Regions from separate parts of the Guptibacillus hwajinpoensis genome, predicted to be linked through region 2. Evidence: a T-box and tRNA genes for the amino acid it is inferred to sense, from the RefSeq annotation. Region 2 holds a T-box; the other holds one or more tRNA genes.

Region 1 (7,357 bases), 1.6 Mb from region 2:
CGCACGAACCGCTTTTGGAGCTGCAATGGCGACAGCTACGTCTCTATAAGATCTGGTTTCACCATATGGGATTTCTGATAGGCTTTGCCATACTTTTTTCTGAAAAACAGTACCACTCATATCGAGATTAAGATCAAAAAAATTTCTTTTTTTGTTAAAATATTCTTCAAGCTGAATCACGATTGGTTCAATGGCTTCAGGATTAAAAACAAGGTCTGCTTTTACAAGATGCTTTTTGTACCAGGTATCAGCAGCAGGCAGCACATTCTCCGCAAAACCAAAATCAATCCTACTAACACCTCGAGAACTAGTAAAAACAGTTATGGCGCCGATCGGTGATTGTAACTCCCCATAATTAATCACTTGTTTCTCCATGTTATCCCTTCTTTATTGTACATTTTTCACCATCTTACAACGGATACTAACCTTTGACCATCCGCATTACGGCTTATTTTGAAGCATTGACAGGCCTCTCGCTATCTCATCGGCAACATCAATGTCCTTTTCTCTCATTTGCTCATTGATAAGGGCGTTAACAGCCTTTTCTCCTCCAATTTTCCCAAGTGCCCAAGCAGAAGTACCACGTATGACAGGACGAGGATCTTTCTGCATTAGCTCAATTAAAGTGTCCACAGACGTTTCATCCTTATAATGAGCAAGCGCAAGAATCGCATTTCGCTGAATTGGCTTCTTCCCACGCCAGGAACCTGCCGCCTTCCCAAATTTTTCTTTAAACTCCCGATTGCTCATTGTTAACAGAGGAATTAATATCGGTTTAACCATTTCCGGATCCGGTTCAAGTTCAGGATGGTGATGGAAATCCTTTCCCTTATTCTTTGGACAAACAAGCTGACAAGTATCGCAACCATAGAGGCGATTACCTAGCTTAGCGCGGTACTCTTCTGGAAGAAACCCTTTTGTTTGAGTTAGAAATGCAATACACTTGTTTGCATTAAGCTGTCCACCTTCAATTAGAGCTCCAGTTGGACAGGCATCTACGCAAATATTACAATCTCCACAGCCTTCTTCAACAGGTTCATCCGGTTCTAAAAATAGATCTGTAATCATTTCTCCAAGATAAACCCATGACCCGAATTCTTCGGTTATCATCATTGTATTCTTACCGCTGAATCCAATGCCTGCTCTTTCAGCCACAGCTCTATCAGATAGTTCACCTGTGTCCACCATGGAACTTGTTTTGGCTGTAGGCACCCTTGATTTAATATATGCATCAAGAAGGGAGAGTTTCTCTCTAAGCACATGATGATAATCGACACCCCAGGAGGCCCTGCAGAAAAGACCTCTGCGTTCGCCACGCTTGCTTCTCGGACTATCCTTCATCTTAGAAGGGTATGCGATCGCAACTGATAATATTGTTGCCGCACCACTAAGCAAAAGCTCAGGCTCAGTCCGCTTTTCAATATCAGACTCTTCAAATCCTGATTGATAGCCCAATTCCTGCTGTCGCTTCAGTCGCTCTTTCAATGTTTTGAATGGATCTGCAGCCGCAAATCCTATTTTATCAATGCCAATGCTTTTACTGTATGCAACAATGTCTTTTTTCAATTGTGCACTTGTCATCCTGCTCCCTCCCTTCTTCAATTTCTTTAAAATATTATCTTATTTTCAAAGTCCTAAGTCTATTGAGTACAGCTGCCATCTCAGTTCTTCTAATACGCGCTACATCTCCTGGATGCTGGTTTGGAAAAACAGAAAATGAGCCAATACCTTCTTCATTCATTTTTCTTTCAATGATATCCAGAAGCTCAGGAATCGTTTGCTCACCAAGCTTGTTTTTGCTTTCTAGATAATAAAGCACATCTGTTGCAAGCCTCGTCTGGCTAGCATCTACCAGCTGTTCTACCTGAAGTAGCGAAATATCTGTCTGGCCATAGAGGATGTGATGCTTTCCTTTCGCTGAAACCTTGGACCTTTTCCCTTTTTGGCTGTTCAAGCTTCTTCTTTCAGGAATTCTTCTTCTCAATTCACCAAAGCGTTCTCCGCCTTCTCGCTTTCTTGTTCGAGCAGGTTGTTCTGATATGCGCTTTGCTTCTTCCGTAACATTATAAGGAAGGTAATTTTCCATAAGGATGACGTTATCAGCTACTTCAAAATAATCGCCAGATCCACCCATTACAAGAACTGTGGAAGTATTGTGTTCTGTATAAAGCTGTCTCACCCGATCAATGAATGGGGTAATCGGCTCCTTCTCCTTTGCGACAAGTTGTTGCATACGATAATCACGAATCATAAAATTTGTAGCACTTGTATCTTCATCAATAAGCAGCGTCTCAGCCCCTGCTTCAATTGCTTCAATGATATTTGCAGCCTGGGAAGTACTTCCACTTGCATTTTCTGAAGTAAATGAACGAGTATCCTTGCCATAGGGGAGGTTTTGTATAAAGGGGGAAATATCTACCCCTGTTACTTTTCTACCATCTTCAGAACGAATTTTCATAGCACGCTCATTCGCTACAACAAACTCTCGGCCATCTCCCGCGATATGATTATACACGCCGTGTTCCATCGCATGCAAAAGGGTACTTTTACCATGATAGCCTCCGCCAACAATCAACGTAATCCCTTCCTTTATCGCCATGCCTTCTAAAGGTTCATCACGATGGGGAATCGGTAAAGCTATTTCCATCGAGGCTGGCGACTGAAATGGGATCACCTTACTCGTTAGAGGCCGATCGCTAATGCCACTCTCACGCGGAAGTATTGCATCGTTTGCCACAAAAGCTACGTATCCGTTCTCAACCAGGTACTCCCGGATTGCCTGCTGTTGATCAGCCAGGTGTAGTGCTTTCGTTACGGTTTGTGCTTTTAATGAAAATAAGGACTTATCTAATATCTCAGGCAATTGGTGAAGCAACATTTGTTCAGCTTGCTTCCCGAGGACTCGCCTTCCCTGTGCAGGTAAACCAAGTGACAAACAAACGGTAATGGTCTCCTCTGAAATCGTCACAGCTGATCGCTCAATCACTTTTTGGCCCGGTACATCGATGTGGATGAGGCCACTCTTTCCAGTGCCCTTAGAACGTCCACTGTGTCCATGAATAGCGTCATCCACTTTTCTCGCTATCTCATCTTCCGTTCGAATTCTTCTCACTGCTGTGTGGAACCATTCTTCATCTACAATTGTTTGCAGACGTGGTATAACCACTCTAAGTCTTGAAGGGCTTGCGAAAGGGTCACCTTGAACGTAATCAATAGACAGCGTGAACTTCGGGAAACGATAACTTCCCCTAATATCTTTATATGCTTTGTAACCTTTACCATCAATTTTCTGCAGTAGCTCTTTCAGTTTCTTCATCTGAGGCGAGCCTCCTTTTAAGCTTCAGTATGGTGAATGTGATAAAATGGACGGAAAATGAACCGTTTGGAGGAAAAAGAAATGACAAAAGTAATCCTCTCTCCATCCATCACAACTGAGATTCCGGAATTCAAAATTGGATATGCTACTTATCATAATATCGTGGTTGAAAATTCACCGCAAATGGTTCGCGGCCGGTTTCAATTTTATCAGGAAACGATGATGATGGACCTTGAAGAAGTAAACTTAAGCGTTTATCCAGCGGTCACAGAATGGCGTTCCGTCTTTAAGAAGTTCGGAACTGATCCTGCTCACTACCGCCCATCATCAGAGGCTTTATTACGTCGATTAAAAAAAGGTGAAGTGTTGCCTCCCATCCATTCTGCTGCTGATATTAACAACCTTCTATCTCTTCAGTATAAAATTCCAATCGGTATATATGATCTGGATGAGATAGAAGGCAGTATTACCATTAAAGTAGGTAATGAATCAACTTCCTATGAGGGATTGAACGGGCGCAATATGATATTTACCAACAAGCTACTTTCCGCGGATGCTCGAGGTCCGTTCGGCAGTCCGATTGTCGATTCGAAACGAACGGCTGTAACTGAAACGACAAAAAATGCTATTCAGATTTTCTATATTCAACCTTCTCTCCCAGTCAACGAAGCTCAGAAACTAATCAAGTCTTCTGCAGAAATGTTCAATCAGATTCATGGAGGTCAATACAACTACGATGTTTCCACAAAAATAAATGCATAATAAAAAACGCAACGCTTCGTTAATCATAACGAAACACTGCGTTGGGTAAATGGTGATAATTCGAGGAATTTCTACATCCCTCGCTGATGTAGATAGAATAACACATAATCCTCTTAACAAACAATAGATATTTATAAATTCTTCATAACTTGCTTACATTTTATTAATATCATACTGATCAATAAATTGATTCCATGATTGACCTTTCCACAAACCCCACTCTATAATCAAGGAGACAAGTAGAAAGGAGTATACTTATGGAACCATTCTCTACACCATTTTTTGAAGAGAACTTTCGTCAGTACATACAGAAGAATAGAGACGTTTTCTCCAAACTTGAAGCCATGAACAGCTATTACCGATCTGTTGTCTCTTCGATGATATATGACAACTTAAATAAGAACTCTGAGATTGTTCGCCGCATACGAAATTTAGATGCTGCCTATAAAGCAATCAAACAAGAAAATACAGACGCTTAAGAAGAATGCTCTCTTGTAAAAAGAGAGCATTTCTCGTTATTTTACATCGATATCGCAGGAATCAGCCGAGCATGCTTCTGCATCTCCACCAACAACATCAAGGTTCTTGCTTTCTCCCCCATGCCTTTACTAGTGCCTGTTCAAACACTTCCGAGGGTTGTGCACCTGATACCGCGTACTTTTCATCAAATACAAAGAATGGAACGCCTTGAATGCCAAGTTGACTACCCATCGATTCATCCTAACGTACTTCTTTTTTAAACTCTTCTGTACTTAGCATTCGTTTGATATCTAGAGCCTCAAGACTCAAGACCAAGCTCTTCACCAAGTGCTGCAAGTGTTTCATAATCACCTATGTTTCTCGATTCTGTGAAAAAGGCATAGAAAAGTCGTTCCGACATCTCATTCATTATGTCTGATTGGAGAAGTCTATTAAAGAGAAAATGTAAGTGGAAAGCAAAACAAATAAAAAAAGACCTCAACGAGAACGTTGAAGTCTTGATATGATGTATGTAATGGTACCGGTGGTCGGGTTCGAACCGACACTCCTCTCGGAACACGATTTTGAGTCGTGCGCGTCTGCCAATTCCGCCACACCGGCAAAGTACCATATTCAATTCAGGCAGAAAAATTAGTGGTGCCGGAGGCCGGGCTCGAACCGGCACGGAGGTACACCCTCCGCAGGATTTTAAGTCCTGTGCGTCTGCCAATTCCGCCACTCCGGCAGGACTTTTAAAAAAAATATTATATTTGGAGGCGGCACCCGGATTTGAACCGGGGCGTAAGGGTTTTGCAGACCCGTGCCTTACCACTTGGCTATGCCGCCTTAAAATATGGAGCGGAAGACGGGATTCGAACCCGCGACCCCCACCTTGGCAAGGTGATGTTCTACCACTGAACTACTTCCGCAACAAAATGGCTGGGCTAGCTGGATTCGAACCAGCGCATGACGGAATCAAAATCCGTTGCCTTACCGCTTGGCTATAGCCCAAAAATGGGGCGGCTGATGGGAATTGAACCCACGAATGCCGGAATCACAATCCGGTGCGTTAACCACTTCGCCACAACCGCCACAAAATCTGATTTTAGTTAAATTGGCAGGGGTAGTAGGACTCGAACCCACACCGGAGGTTTTGGAGACCTCTGTTCTACCTTTAAACTATACCCCTATCAAAATGGTGGAGGGGGACGGATTCGAACCGCCGAACCCTGAGGGAGCGGATTTACAGTCCGCCGCGTTTAGCCACTTCGCTACCCCTCCAAATTGACAATTACCATTGTAATACACATCGTATGATAGCGCAATGGAAATTGATCCCTTTCCGAAAAAATGGTGCCGGCCAGAGGACTTGAACCCCCAACCTACTGATTACAAGTCAGTTGCTCTACCAATTGAGCTAGACCGGCAACATGGTGGCTCCGGACGGAATCGAACCGCCGACACGAGGATTTTCAGTCCTCTGCTCTACCGACTGAGCTACAGAGCCATGTTTATGATTAATAAATTCATCATAGAAAATTATTCGATGTAAATGAATTTTATTGGTTGCGGGGGCAGGATTTGAACCTGCGACCTTTGGGTTATGAGCCCAACGAGCTACCGAACTGCTCCACCCCGCGACAATATGAATGATTTCATGCTGTACCTGCTTCAATATGCAGTGTACTGTTTCTTACTCTACAAGGTTATGCTACGATGTGTATCCGACGAAACAACTCGATGTTGTTTCATTGATGTATCGCTCGTTGCTCCACCCCGCGACAATTTATGAAAATGAAAATGGCGGTCCCGACGGGAATCGAACCCGCGATCTCCTGCGTGACAGGCAGGCATGTTAACCGCTACACCACGGGACCTTAGAAAATGGTGGAGGATGACGGGCTCGAACCGCCGACCCTCTGCTTGTAAGGCAGATGCTCTCCCAGCTGAGCTAATCCTCCACAGAGTAAATATTATATGTGAATAAAATTGGTGACCCGTACGGGATTCGAACCCGTGATACCGCCGTGAAAGGGCGGTGTCTTAACCGCTTGACCAACGGGCCAGTTCTATTATGTAGGGTGGTGGCGGAGAGCGAGGGATTCGAACCCTCGAGACGGCTTTGACCGCCTACACGATTTCCAATCGTGCTCCTTCGGCCACTCGGACAGCTCTCCATGGCTCCACAGGTAGGATTCGAACCTACGACCGATCGGTTAACAGCCGATAGCTCTACCACTGAGCTACTGTGGAATAATTTTAGCCTGGCAACGTCCTACTCTTGCAGGGGGAGATCCCCCAACTACCATCGGCGCTGAAGAGCTTAACTTCCGTGTTCGGCATGGGAACGGGTGTGACCTCTTCGCCATCATTACCAGACTTATGACTGACTTCCACTATGTAGTGATTAGCCAGAGACAAAATATATCATACTATATTTAGCCTTTGTTATCAAGAGAATTTTTTATTCCCTGAAAACTAGATAGCACGTACAACGTTTTCCAATAATCTTTTCTGCGCTGTCCAGTTCCGCAGGCTACATTTTTGCCCATTTCGCTCTTTCACTTCAGGCGAAAAACGCCTTACGTTCAAGATCTCCAATGGTCTACGAATGTGACCAAGCCTGCTTCGCTTTTCGTTGTCCAGCTACGTAAGCCAAATCCTCGATGGTTTCACCTTTTTCGCCTGACGACGCATAAAGCGCGTCTGACTCAAAAGCTTCCAACGCTTATCGGATGTAAACGGCTTACTTCGCTTTTCGTTTTTAGGTTAAGCCCTCGATCGATTAGTATTCGTCAGCTCCACGTGTTGCCACGCTTC
Region 2 (7,357 bases):
GTTCCAGAATACCTTACTTTCGATGCAGATAAGCTTGAAGGTACGTTCTCTCGCCTTCCTGAGCGTTCTGAACTTCCTGCAGAAATCACTGAAGCTCTTATCGTTGAGTACTACTCTCGTTAAGCTGTTTCACAAAACCCCGGAATTTATTCCGGGGTTTTTATTTTGTGTCAAAAAAAACAGGCTCCCTTGAATTCAGAAGAGCCTGCTCCCTTTCTATTAATAAGTAAGAAGGAAATATTTCTTCTTACCTCTTCTAATGATTACATATTGATTTTCAATCTGATCGGATTCAGAAATGACTTTTTCCAATTCCTGAAAACGTTCGCCATTGATATAAACCGCTCCATTTTTAATATCTTCTCTTGCCTGACGCTTAGAAGGTGAAATTCCTGCTTCTACGAGAAGATCAATTAGTCCCTTTTCACGATCTTCTACATGGTAGGAAGGTACATCCTTAAAGCCAACTCTAATTTCTTCCGCCGTCAATTGCTTAATGTCACCACTAAACAGGGCCTCTGAAATGTTAATAGCCTGTTGAAGCTTATCATCCCCATGCACAAGTTTCGTCACTTCTTCTGCAAGTGTGCGATGCGCTTCTCTCTTTTCGGGAGCCTCCACGTGCTTGGATTCAATCTCTTTGATTTCTTCAAGACTTAAGAAAGTGAAGTAGTTAAGAAACTTCACCACATCACGGTCATCTGAATTGATCCAGAACTGATAGAACTCGTATGGCGATGTTTTATCAGCATCTAGCCAAATCGCACCACCCTCAGATTTACCAAACTTCGATCCATCACTCTTCGTCACAAGAGGGAATGTTGCACCATAAGCCTTTGTTGATTCTTCGCTTCCTTCTTCTTTACGAATTAATTCAAGGCCTGCTGTAATATTCCCCCATTGATCGCTTCCTCCTATTTGAAGGCGGCAATTTTCTTTACGGTAAAGTTGTAGAAAATCATAAGATTGAAGAATCATATACGTAAATTCAGTAAATGAAATTCCCGCTTCAATACGTGAAGTGACGGAGTCCTTTGCAAGCATATAGTTTAATCCAAAATTTTTACCCACATCACGTAAAAATGGAATGACATTTAATTCACCAATCCAGTCGTAGTTGTTAACGGCTTTCGCAGAATTCTCACCCATTTCAAAATCCAAAAAGCGAGCGAGCTGCCCCTGTAACTTGTTTGTCCACTCTTTAACGATATCTTCTGAGTTCAATGTACGTTCATTAGACCTCCCGCTTGGATCTCCAATTAAACCAGTAGCACCCCCAACGAGCGCAATTGGCGTATGTCCTGCTAACTGGAACCTGCGAAGTGCTAGTACCGGCAGGAGATGACCAATATGGAGACTATCTGCTGTTGGATCAAACCCCGAATAAAGAGCAATTCGGTTCTCTGTAAGTTCTTTTTCAAGTCCCTCTCGATCAGTCACTTGATTGAGAATACCTCTTGCTTCTAATTCATCTAAAATGTGCATTTTTTCGACTCCCTTTGTCATTAGTATTGGTTTGTGAATTATTAAAATTCTCGGAGGTGACCTAGAAAAAAGCATATAAAAAACCCGCCCCTGGTAAAGGGACGAGTTTGATCGCGGTACCACCCTTGTTGAAGAAAGTTACATTTCTCCCACTTAGTCAGTATAACGGACTGATCCCGTCTAATGCTACACAGACACAAAAGTCCTTCCCATTAGATGCTCATGGAAGTAATTCGCATTTTCCTTTATGCTGATTCACACCTACCACCAGCTCTCTGAAAAAGGGAGAAAAACACTACTTCGTCCAATCAATGCTTATCACTCTTAAAACACTATTTAAATTAATATCACAAAGCTGTAAATGTGTCAATTTTAACACTATGATATCTTTTAACAGTTTATACAAATATCGACGACATATGCTATAATAAATGGGATTAATTTGAGGAGGTATAGGGATGCGAGAGCTTTTTTCTTCTATCAGGCAAAAGTGGAACGCGTTCATTGATAGATTGCAAGAATACAACATTTTATCCGGTTCAAGAATTGCTTACAAAGTCATCTGGAATCTTTTCTTAATTTTTCTTGTGCTTGGTCTCATGGGAAGTTTTTTCGCCGGTGGTGTTGGTGCGGGGTATTTCGCATCTCTTGTGAAAGATGAACCGATTCGCTCTTACGATGAGATGAAGAGAGACGTTTATAACTATGAAGAAACCAGTGAAGTTTATTTTGCTGGCGACGTTCTTCTTGGAAACTTTCGTTCAGATATCGAACGTAAGGAAGTTGATTTAAAAGACGTTTCTCTCCTTCTGCAAAAAGCAGTCATTTCTACTGAGGATGAATATTTTTATGATCATGAAGGAATTGTTCCAAAAGCAATCGGACGAGCAGTCCTTCAAGAAGTTACTAATTCTGAAGATCGAAGCGGCGGAAGTACATTAACGCAGCAACTCGTCAAGAACCAGATTCTAACGAGAGAAGTTTCTTTTGAACGAAAAGCTAAAGAAATGCTACTCGCTCTTCGCCTCGAAAATTTCTTCGAGAAAGATGAAATTCTAGAAGCCTATCTTAACATCGTTCCTTATGGACGAAATGCTTCTGGTAATAACATTGCAGGTGTTCAGGCTGCGTCACAGGGGATCTTCGGTGTGAATGCCAATGACTTAAACCTACCACAAGCTGCTTTTATTGCTGGTATACCCAAAAATCCTTATACATACACTCCATTTACGAATTCTGGAGGAGTTAAGGAAGATCTTTCTGCCGGTATCGACCGAATGGAATTTGTTCTTTACAGAATGTATCAGGAAGAAACAATCACAAAAGAAGAGTATGATGAAGCCCTTGCCTATAACATTGAAGAGAATCTAGCGAAGTCCACTCCTTCACCTGTTGAGAAATATCCTTATTTGACTTTTGAAATTGAGGATAGGGCAAAGAGAGTTCTTGCTAAGCAAATTGCTAATGAAGAAGGATATAACGGCGATGAGCTTGCAAAGAGTATCGATTATTATAATCAAATTAGTTACAATGCTAACATTTCAGCCAATTCTACTACTGAAATCGCCAAGAGCATGGGTCTTAAATGGGAAAAAGTACAGGAAGATTCCGAAGTTTTTGTTGAATTCATGAATAATGCTGAAATAGAACTTCGTAAAAATGGGTACAAAATCCACACTACAATCAATAAAGATATGTATGACGCTATGAATCAAGCACGAGATGAAGTTCTGGATAATCCAAATTATTTTGAAGGACCAAAACCAGCATCTGTGCAGGATCCTGAAACAGGTGAACTCATTAGTAAAGAGTTTCCAATGCAGGTCGGAAGTATTCTGATTGAGAATAAATCAGGGGAAATTCTATCTTTCATTGGTGGCAGAGACTTCGATGTGGAGCAATTAAATCATGCCACAGACGCTTACCGCTCTAATGGTTCTACAATGAAGCCATTACTTGACTATGCACCAGCAATGGAAGAAGGTAAGGTACAGCCGGGGTATATTATACCTGATCTACCATCAGATAATTTTGAATGGCTCCCTAAAAACTATGGGGAAAATTATCATGGGCTTGTAACAGCTCGAACTGCATTAGAGAAATCATATAACGTTCCAGCAGCGAGAATATACTTTAAGATGGACCCATACAAGGCAACAGAATATTTGATGAAAATGGGCTTCAGTACGTTAACCCAGGCAGATCGCGTCAACGCTACCACTTCTATCGGATCACTTGAACGCGGAGTAAGCGTAGAAGAAAACACGAACGCATTTGGTACATTTGCGAACGGTGGCCAATTCGTTGACGCTTATATGATTGATAAAATCGTTGATCGTGACGGAAATACGATTTTCGAACATAAACCAGAGCCTGTGGAGGTATTTAGTCCACAAACCGCGTATCTTACGATTGATATGATGCGTGATGTCATTAGTCAGGGTACCGCTCAAGATATTCCAAATAAGTTGAAGTTCGCTTCTGATTGGGCCGGTAAAACTGGGACAGGACAGGATTACGTAGATGCATGGTTTGTCGCAACAAATCCGAATGTCTCACTTGGTGTTTGGACTGGCTATGACCAGCAGATGAGTATGGATTCAAACCTGTACTCCAAACGAAACAAAAACCTCTGGGCTCTATTCGCTAATGCTGCTTATGATGCGAAACCAGAAGTAATGGACCCTGAAGAATCCTTCAAGATGCCGACTGGGATTGTGCGCAGATCCTTCTGTGGCATTTCAGGCAAGCTAGCTTCTGATCTATGTCAAAAAGCCGGTCTTGTCCAAACGGATCTCTTCAATGCGAAATATGTGCCAACTGAGGTCGATGACAGCCTTACTGAAGGACGTTATGTTGTAATCAATGGTAATACCTTCGAAGCTCTTGCATCTACTCCACAAGAGTTTGTATCAAGCGGCGTCATGATTAAGGAAGATTACTTCTCAGGAGTTGATCTTGCTCGGCTCTTACCCTCTGAATTTAGTAATCTAAATATCGTTTCAGAAGGGACAACTGCAAAAGAAAATGGCAAGAAACCTGGAACAGTTGGTGGCGTTTCAATTAATGGATCAACATTGAACTGGGGTGCTTCAGGAGAAAGTGATATTGTTGGGTATCGCATCTACCGTGCTGCAAATAAAAGCAATTCCTTTACAAAGCTTGGCAGCATCAAATCTTCAGACGGAAGCTCATTCAATATTCCTTCAGGCGCCTACGCTTACTACGTGACAGCAGTTGACGTAGCAGGGAACGAATCAGGGCCATCAGCTAAAGTAACAACTGGTGATTGGTCTAATAAGCCAGAGCCGAAAGAACCTGAAAAGAAACCTGATCCAAAGCCGGAAGAAGAGAATGATGAAGCGTCCGGGGATCAGCAAAACGGAGACGATTCATCTAACAATGATTCAAATATGTCAGAGGATACGACGGAAAATGACGCTAGCTCCGATGATAGCAATAGTGAAAACAGCAACGAAGGCAATACCACAGGTAATACGGGTGATACTGAAAGTAGTAACAACGGTAACGGCGAGAATACCGGCGGTGAAAATAATAGCACTGGTAACGGTGGTAATACCGGTATTACCGGTATTACCGATGATACCGATGGTAGCCCCGATAATGAAAATAGTGGTGACTCAAACAGCGCTCAATAATAAAACAGCCTGCAGCATATGCTGCAGGCTGTTTTTTGATTAATCTTCCATCGTAGACAAATCACCAGTTGGGAGATCAAGCTCCCAGGCTTTTAGAACTCGACGCATGATCTTACCACTTCTTGTTTTCGGAAGCTTATCTCTAAATTCGATTTCTCGAGGGGCCGCATGTGCTGCGAGTCCCTTTTTAACGAAATTACGAATTTCCTCCATTAATTCGTCCGACGGTTCATGACCATCACGAAGCGCGATAAAGGCTTTAATAATTTCTCCTCGGACTGGATCAGGCTTGCCAATAACACCCGCTTCAGCAACTGCTTCATGCTCCACAAGCTTACTTTCCACCTCAAATGGACCGACTCTCTCTCCTGACGTCATAATGACATCATCAACGCGTCCCTGGAACCAGAAGTACCCATCTTCGTCTTTGTACGCTGAGTCTCCTGAAACGTACCAGTCACTTTTTAGGAAATAGCTTTCATATTTCTCTGGACGATTCCAGATAGCACGCATCATCGATGGCCATCCCTTTTTAATTGCCAGGTTACCCATTCGATTAGCTGGAAGCTCATTCCCTTGATCATCCACTATTGCAGCATGCACGCCTGGAATAGGTTTTCCCATTGAACCTGGCTTGATTTCCATAGACGGATAATTACTAATTAGCTGAGCACCCGTTTCCGTCATCCACCAGTTATCGTGAATACGAAGTTCAAGAACTTTGTTCCCCCATTTAATAACTTCAGGATTAAGCGGCTCTCCAACGCTTAACACATGTCGTAAGGACGAAAGATCATATTTCTTTACGATCTCATCTCCTGCCCCCATGAGCATTCGAAATGCTGTTGGGGCACTATACCAGACTGTTACTTCGTACTTTTCAATCGTTCCATACCAATCATCAGGGCTAAAACGTCCGCCACGGATAACATTGGACGTTCCTGCAAGCCACGGAGCAAATATACCGTATGATGTCCCCGTAACCCAACCAGGATCAGCGGTACACCAGTACACATCATTTTCCTTAAGATCCAGTACCCATTTTGCGGTTTGATAGTGCTGAATCATGGCATTATGCACATGTAGAACACCTTTAGGCTTTCCTGTTGAGCCTGATGTATAGTGGAGAATCATCCCGTCCTCACGATCAACCCACTCAATTTTTAACTTTTTCTCTGCAGACTCGAAATGCTTATTGAAGTCAATATATGGTCCTTCTTCCTGAATATTGTCCCCAACCAGTACAACACTCTCAAGATTTGGTAACTCATCAACCGGAACACGATCAAGGAGTTCAGGTGTTGTTACAAGCACTTTGGCCTCACTATCTTCAAGGCGGTCTCTCACTGCTCCCTCCATAAACGCTTCAAATAGAGGACCAGCGATAGCACCTAGTTTAAGAGTACCCAATAGAATAAAATAAAGTTCTGGAGAACGCGGCATGAAAATAAACACCCTGTCTCCCTTTTCAACATTCACTTTCTTTAAAACATTACCGGCTTTGTTACTCATCGCTTTCATTTCACTATACGTATACTTTTCATCTCTTTTTGGGTCAGAAAAATAAAGAGCTACTTTGTTCTTGCGATCGGACTCAGCGTGCTTATCAATTGCTTCATAGGCCATATTAACATTACCTGTTTCTGTCCAGGTAAAGGCCTTCTCCACGTCTTTCCAATCAAAGTTCTCGTATGTAGCTTCATAATCCTGTAAATTATGATTACCCAATGTAGCAGAAAGCGGTTTCAATTCCATAAGTAATCTCCTCCTTCTCCTTCATCTCTTTCCCTGATAGTATAACATAAATTCCTAATTTTTTAACAAATTGCAAAAGGTAATTAAATCATAATGAAACCCCTTACATTTAATCGAATTCATGTATAATAAGAACTGAGACCATTATTTAAAGGTGGTGACTAGATGGAACATCAGAAAATATATAACGCAATTGAATGGAATACACCTCACGGTAAACTCATTATTGAAGGTCCTGTTTCCCCTGACCGACTTGCATCCTATCATTTACATAAGGATCTCATAGCATTTCGTCCCCCTGAACAACAGCATAAAGCGCTTGTTGAAATTGCAGGGCTACCGGAGGGCAGGATTATTGTCGCAAGAGAACGAGAAACAATAGTAGGGTATGTGACATTTCTCTACCCAGATCCGTTGGAGCGATGGTCTGAGGGGAATATGGAAGATCTCCTTGAATT

The links. A T-box is a leader RNA that pairs with one kind of tRNA and senses whether it is charged. The one in region 2 lies ahead of tyrS (tyrosine--tRNA ligase), so its partner is inferred to be a tRNA-Tyr.
Region 1: it has a tRNA-Tyr gene. The T-box ahead of tyrS (tyrosine--tRNA ligase) is inferred to sense a tRNA for this amino acid. The anticodon was not compared.

The regions. Positions count from the first base shown of each region.
Region 1 covers NZ_CP156674.1:1,732,201-1,739,557, forward strand. The annotation lists gene ABFG93_RS08905 (methylated-DNA--[protein]-cysteine S-methyltransferase) at 1-375, opposite strand, end outside; gene queG (tRNA epoxyqueuosine(34) reductase QueG) at 442-1,581, opposite strand; gene ABFG93_RS08915 (ABC-ATPase domain-containing protein) at 1,616-3,316, opposite strand; gene ABFG93_RS08920 (B3/B4 domain-containing protein) at 3,398-4,078, shown strand; gene yvfG (protein YvfG) at 4,336-4,557, shown strand; gene ABFG93_RS08930 (DsbA family oxidoreductase) at 4,655-4,789, opposite strand; tRNA gene ABFG93_RS08935 (tRNA-Leu) at 5,074-5,158, opposite strand; tRNA gene ABFG93_RS08940 (tRNA-Leu) at 5,193-5,282, opposite strand; tRNA gene ABFG93_RS08945 (tRNA-Cys) at 5,309-5,383, opposite strand; tRNA gene ABFG93_RS08950 (tRNA-Gly) at 5,392-5,466, opposite strand; tRNA gene ABFG93_RS08955 (tRNA-Gln) at 5,474-5,548, opposite strand; tRNA gene ABFG93_RS08960 (tRNA-His) at 5,553-5,628, opposite strand; tRNA gene ABFG93_RS08965 (tRNA-Trp) at 5,653-5,726, opposite strand; tRNA gene ABFG93_RS08970 (tRNA-Tyr) at 5,734-5,818, opposite strand; tRNA gene ABFG93_RS08975 (tRNA-Thr) at 5,889-5,964, opposite strand; tRNA gene ABFG93_RS08980 (tRNA-Phe) at 5,969-6,044, opposite strand; tRNA gene ABFG93_RS08985 (tRNA-Met) at 6,101-6,177, opposite strand; tRNA gene ABFG93_RS08990 (tRNA-Asp) at 6,339-6,414, opposite strand; tRNA gene ABFG93_RS08995 (tRNA-Val) at 6,423-6,498, opposite strand; tRNA gene ABFG93_RS09000 (tRNA-Glu) at 6,528-6,602, opposite strand; tRNA gene ABFG93_RS09005 (tRNA-Ser) at 6,623-6,714, opposite strand; tRNA gene ABFG93_RS09010 (tRNA-Asn) at 6,716-6,790, opposite strand; rRNA gene rrf (5S ribosomal RNA) at 6,800-6,916, opposite strand; rRNA gene ABFG93_RS09020 (23S ribosomal RNA) at 7,303-7,357, opposite strand, start outside.
Region 2 covers NZ_CP156674.1:3,364,116-3,371,472, reverse strand. The annotation lists gene rpsD (30S ribosomal protein S4) at 1-123, shown strand, start outside; gene tyrS (tyrosine--tRNA ligase) at 220-1,485, opposite strand; T-box leader at 1,580-1,806, opposite strand; gene ABFG93_RS17340 (transglycosylase domain-containing protein) at 1,944-5,144, shown strand; gene acsA (acetate--CoA ligase) at 5,184-6,899, opposite strand; gene ABFG93_RS17330 (GNAT family N-acetyltransferase) at 7,065-7,357, shown strand, end outside.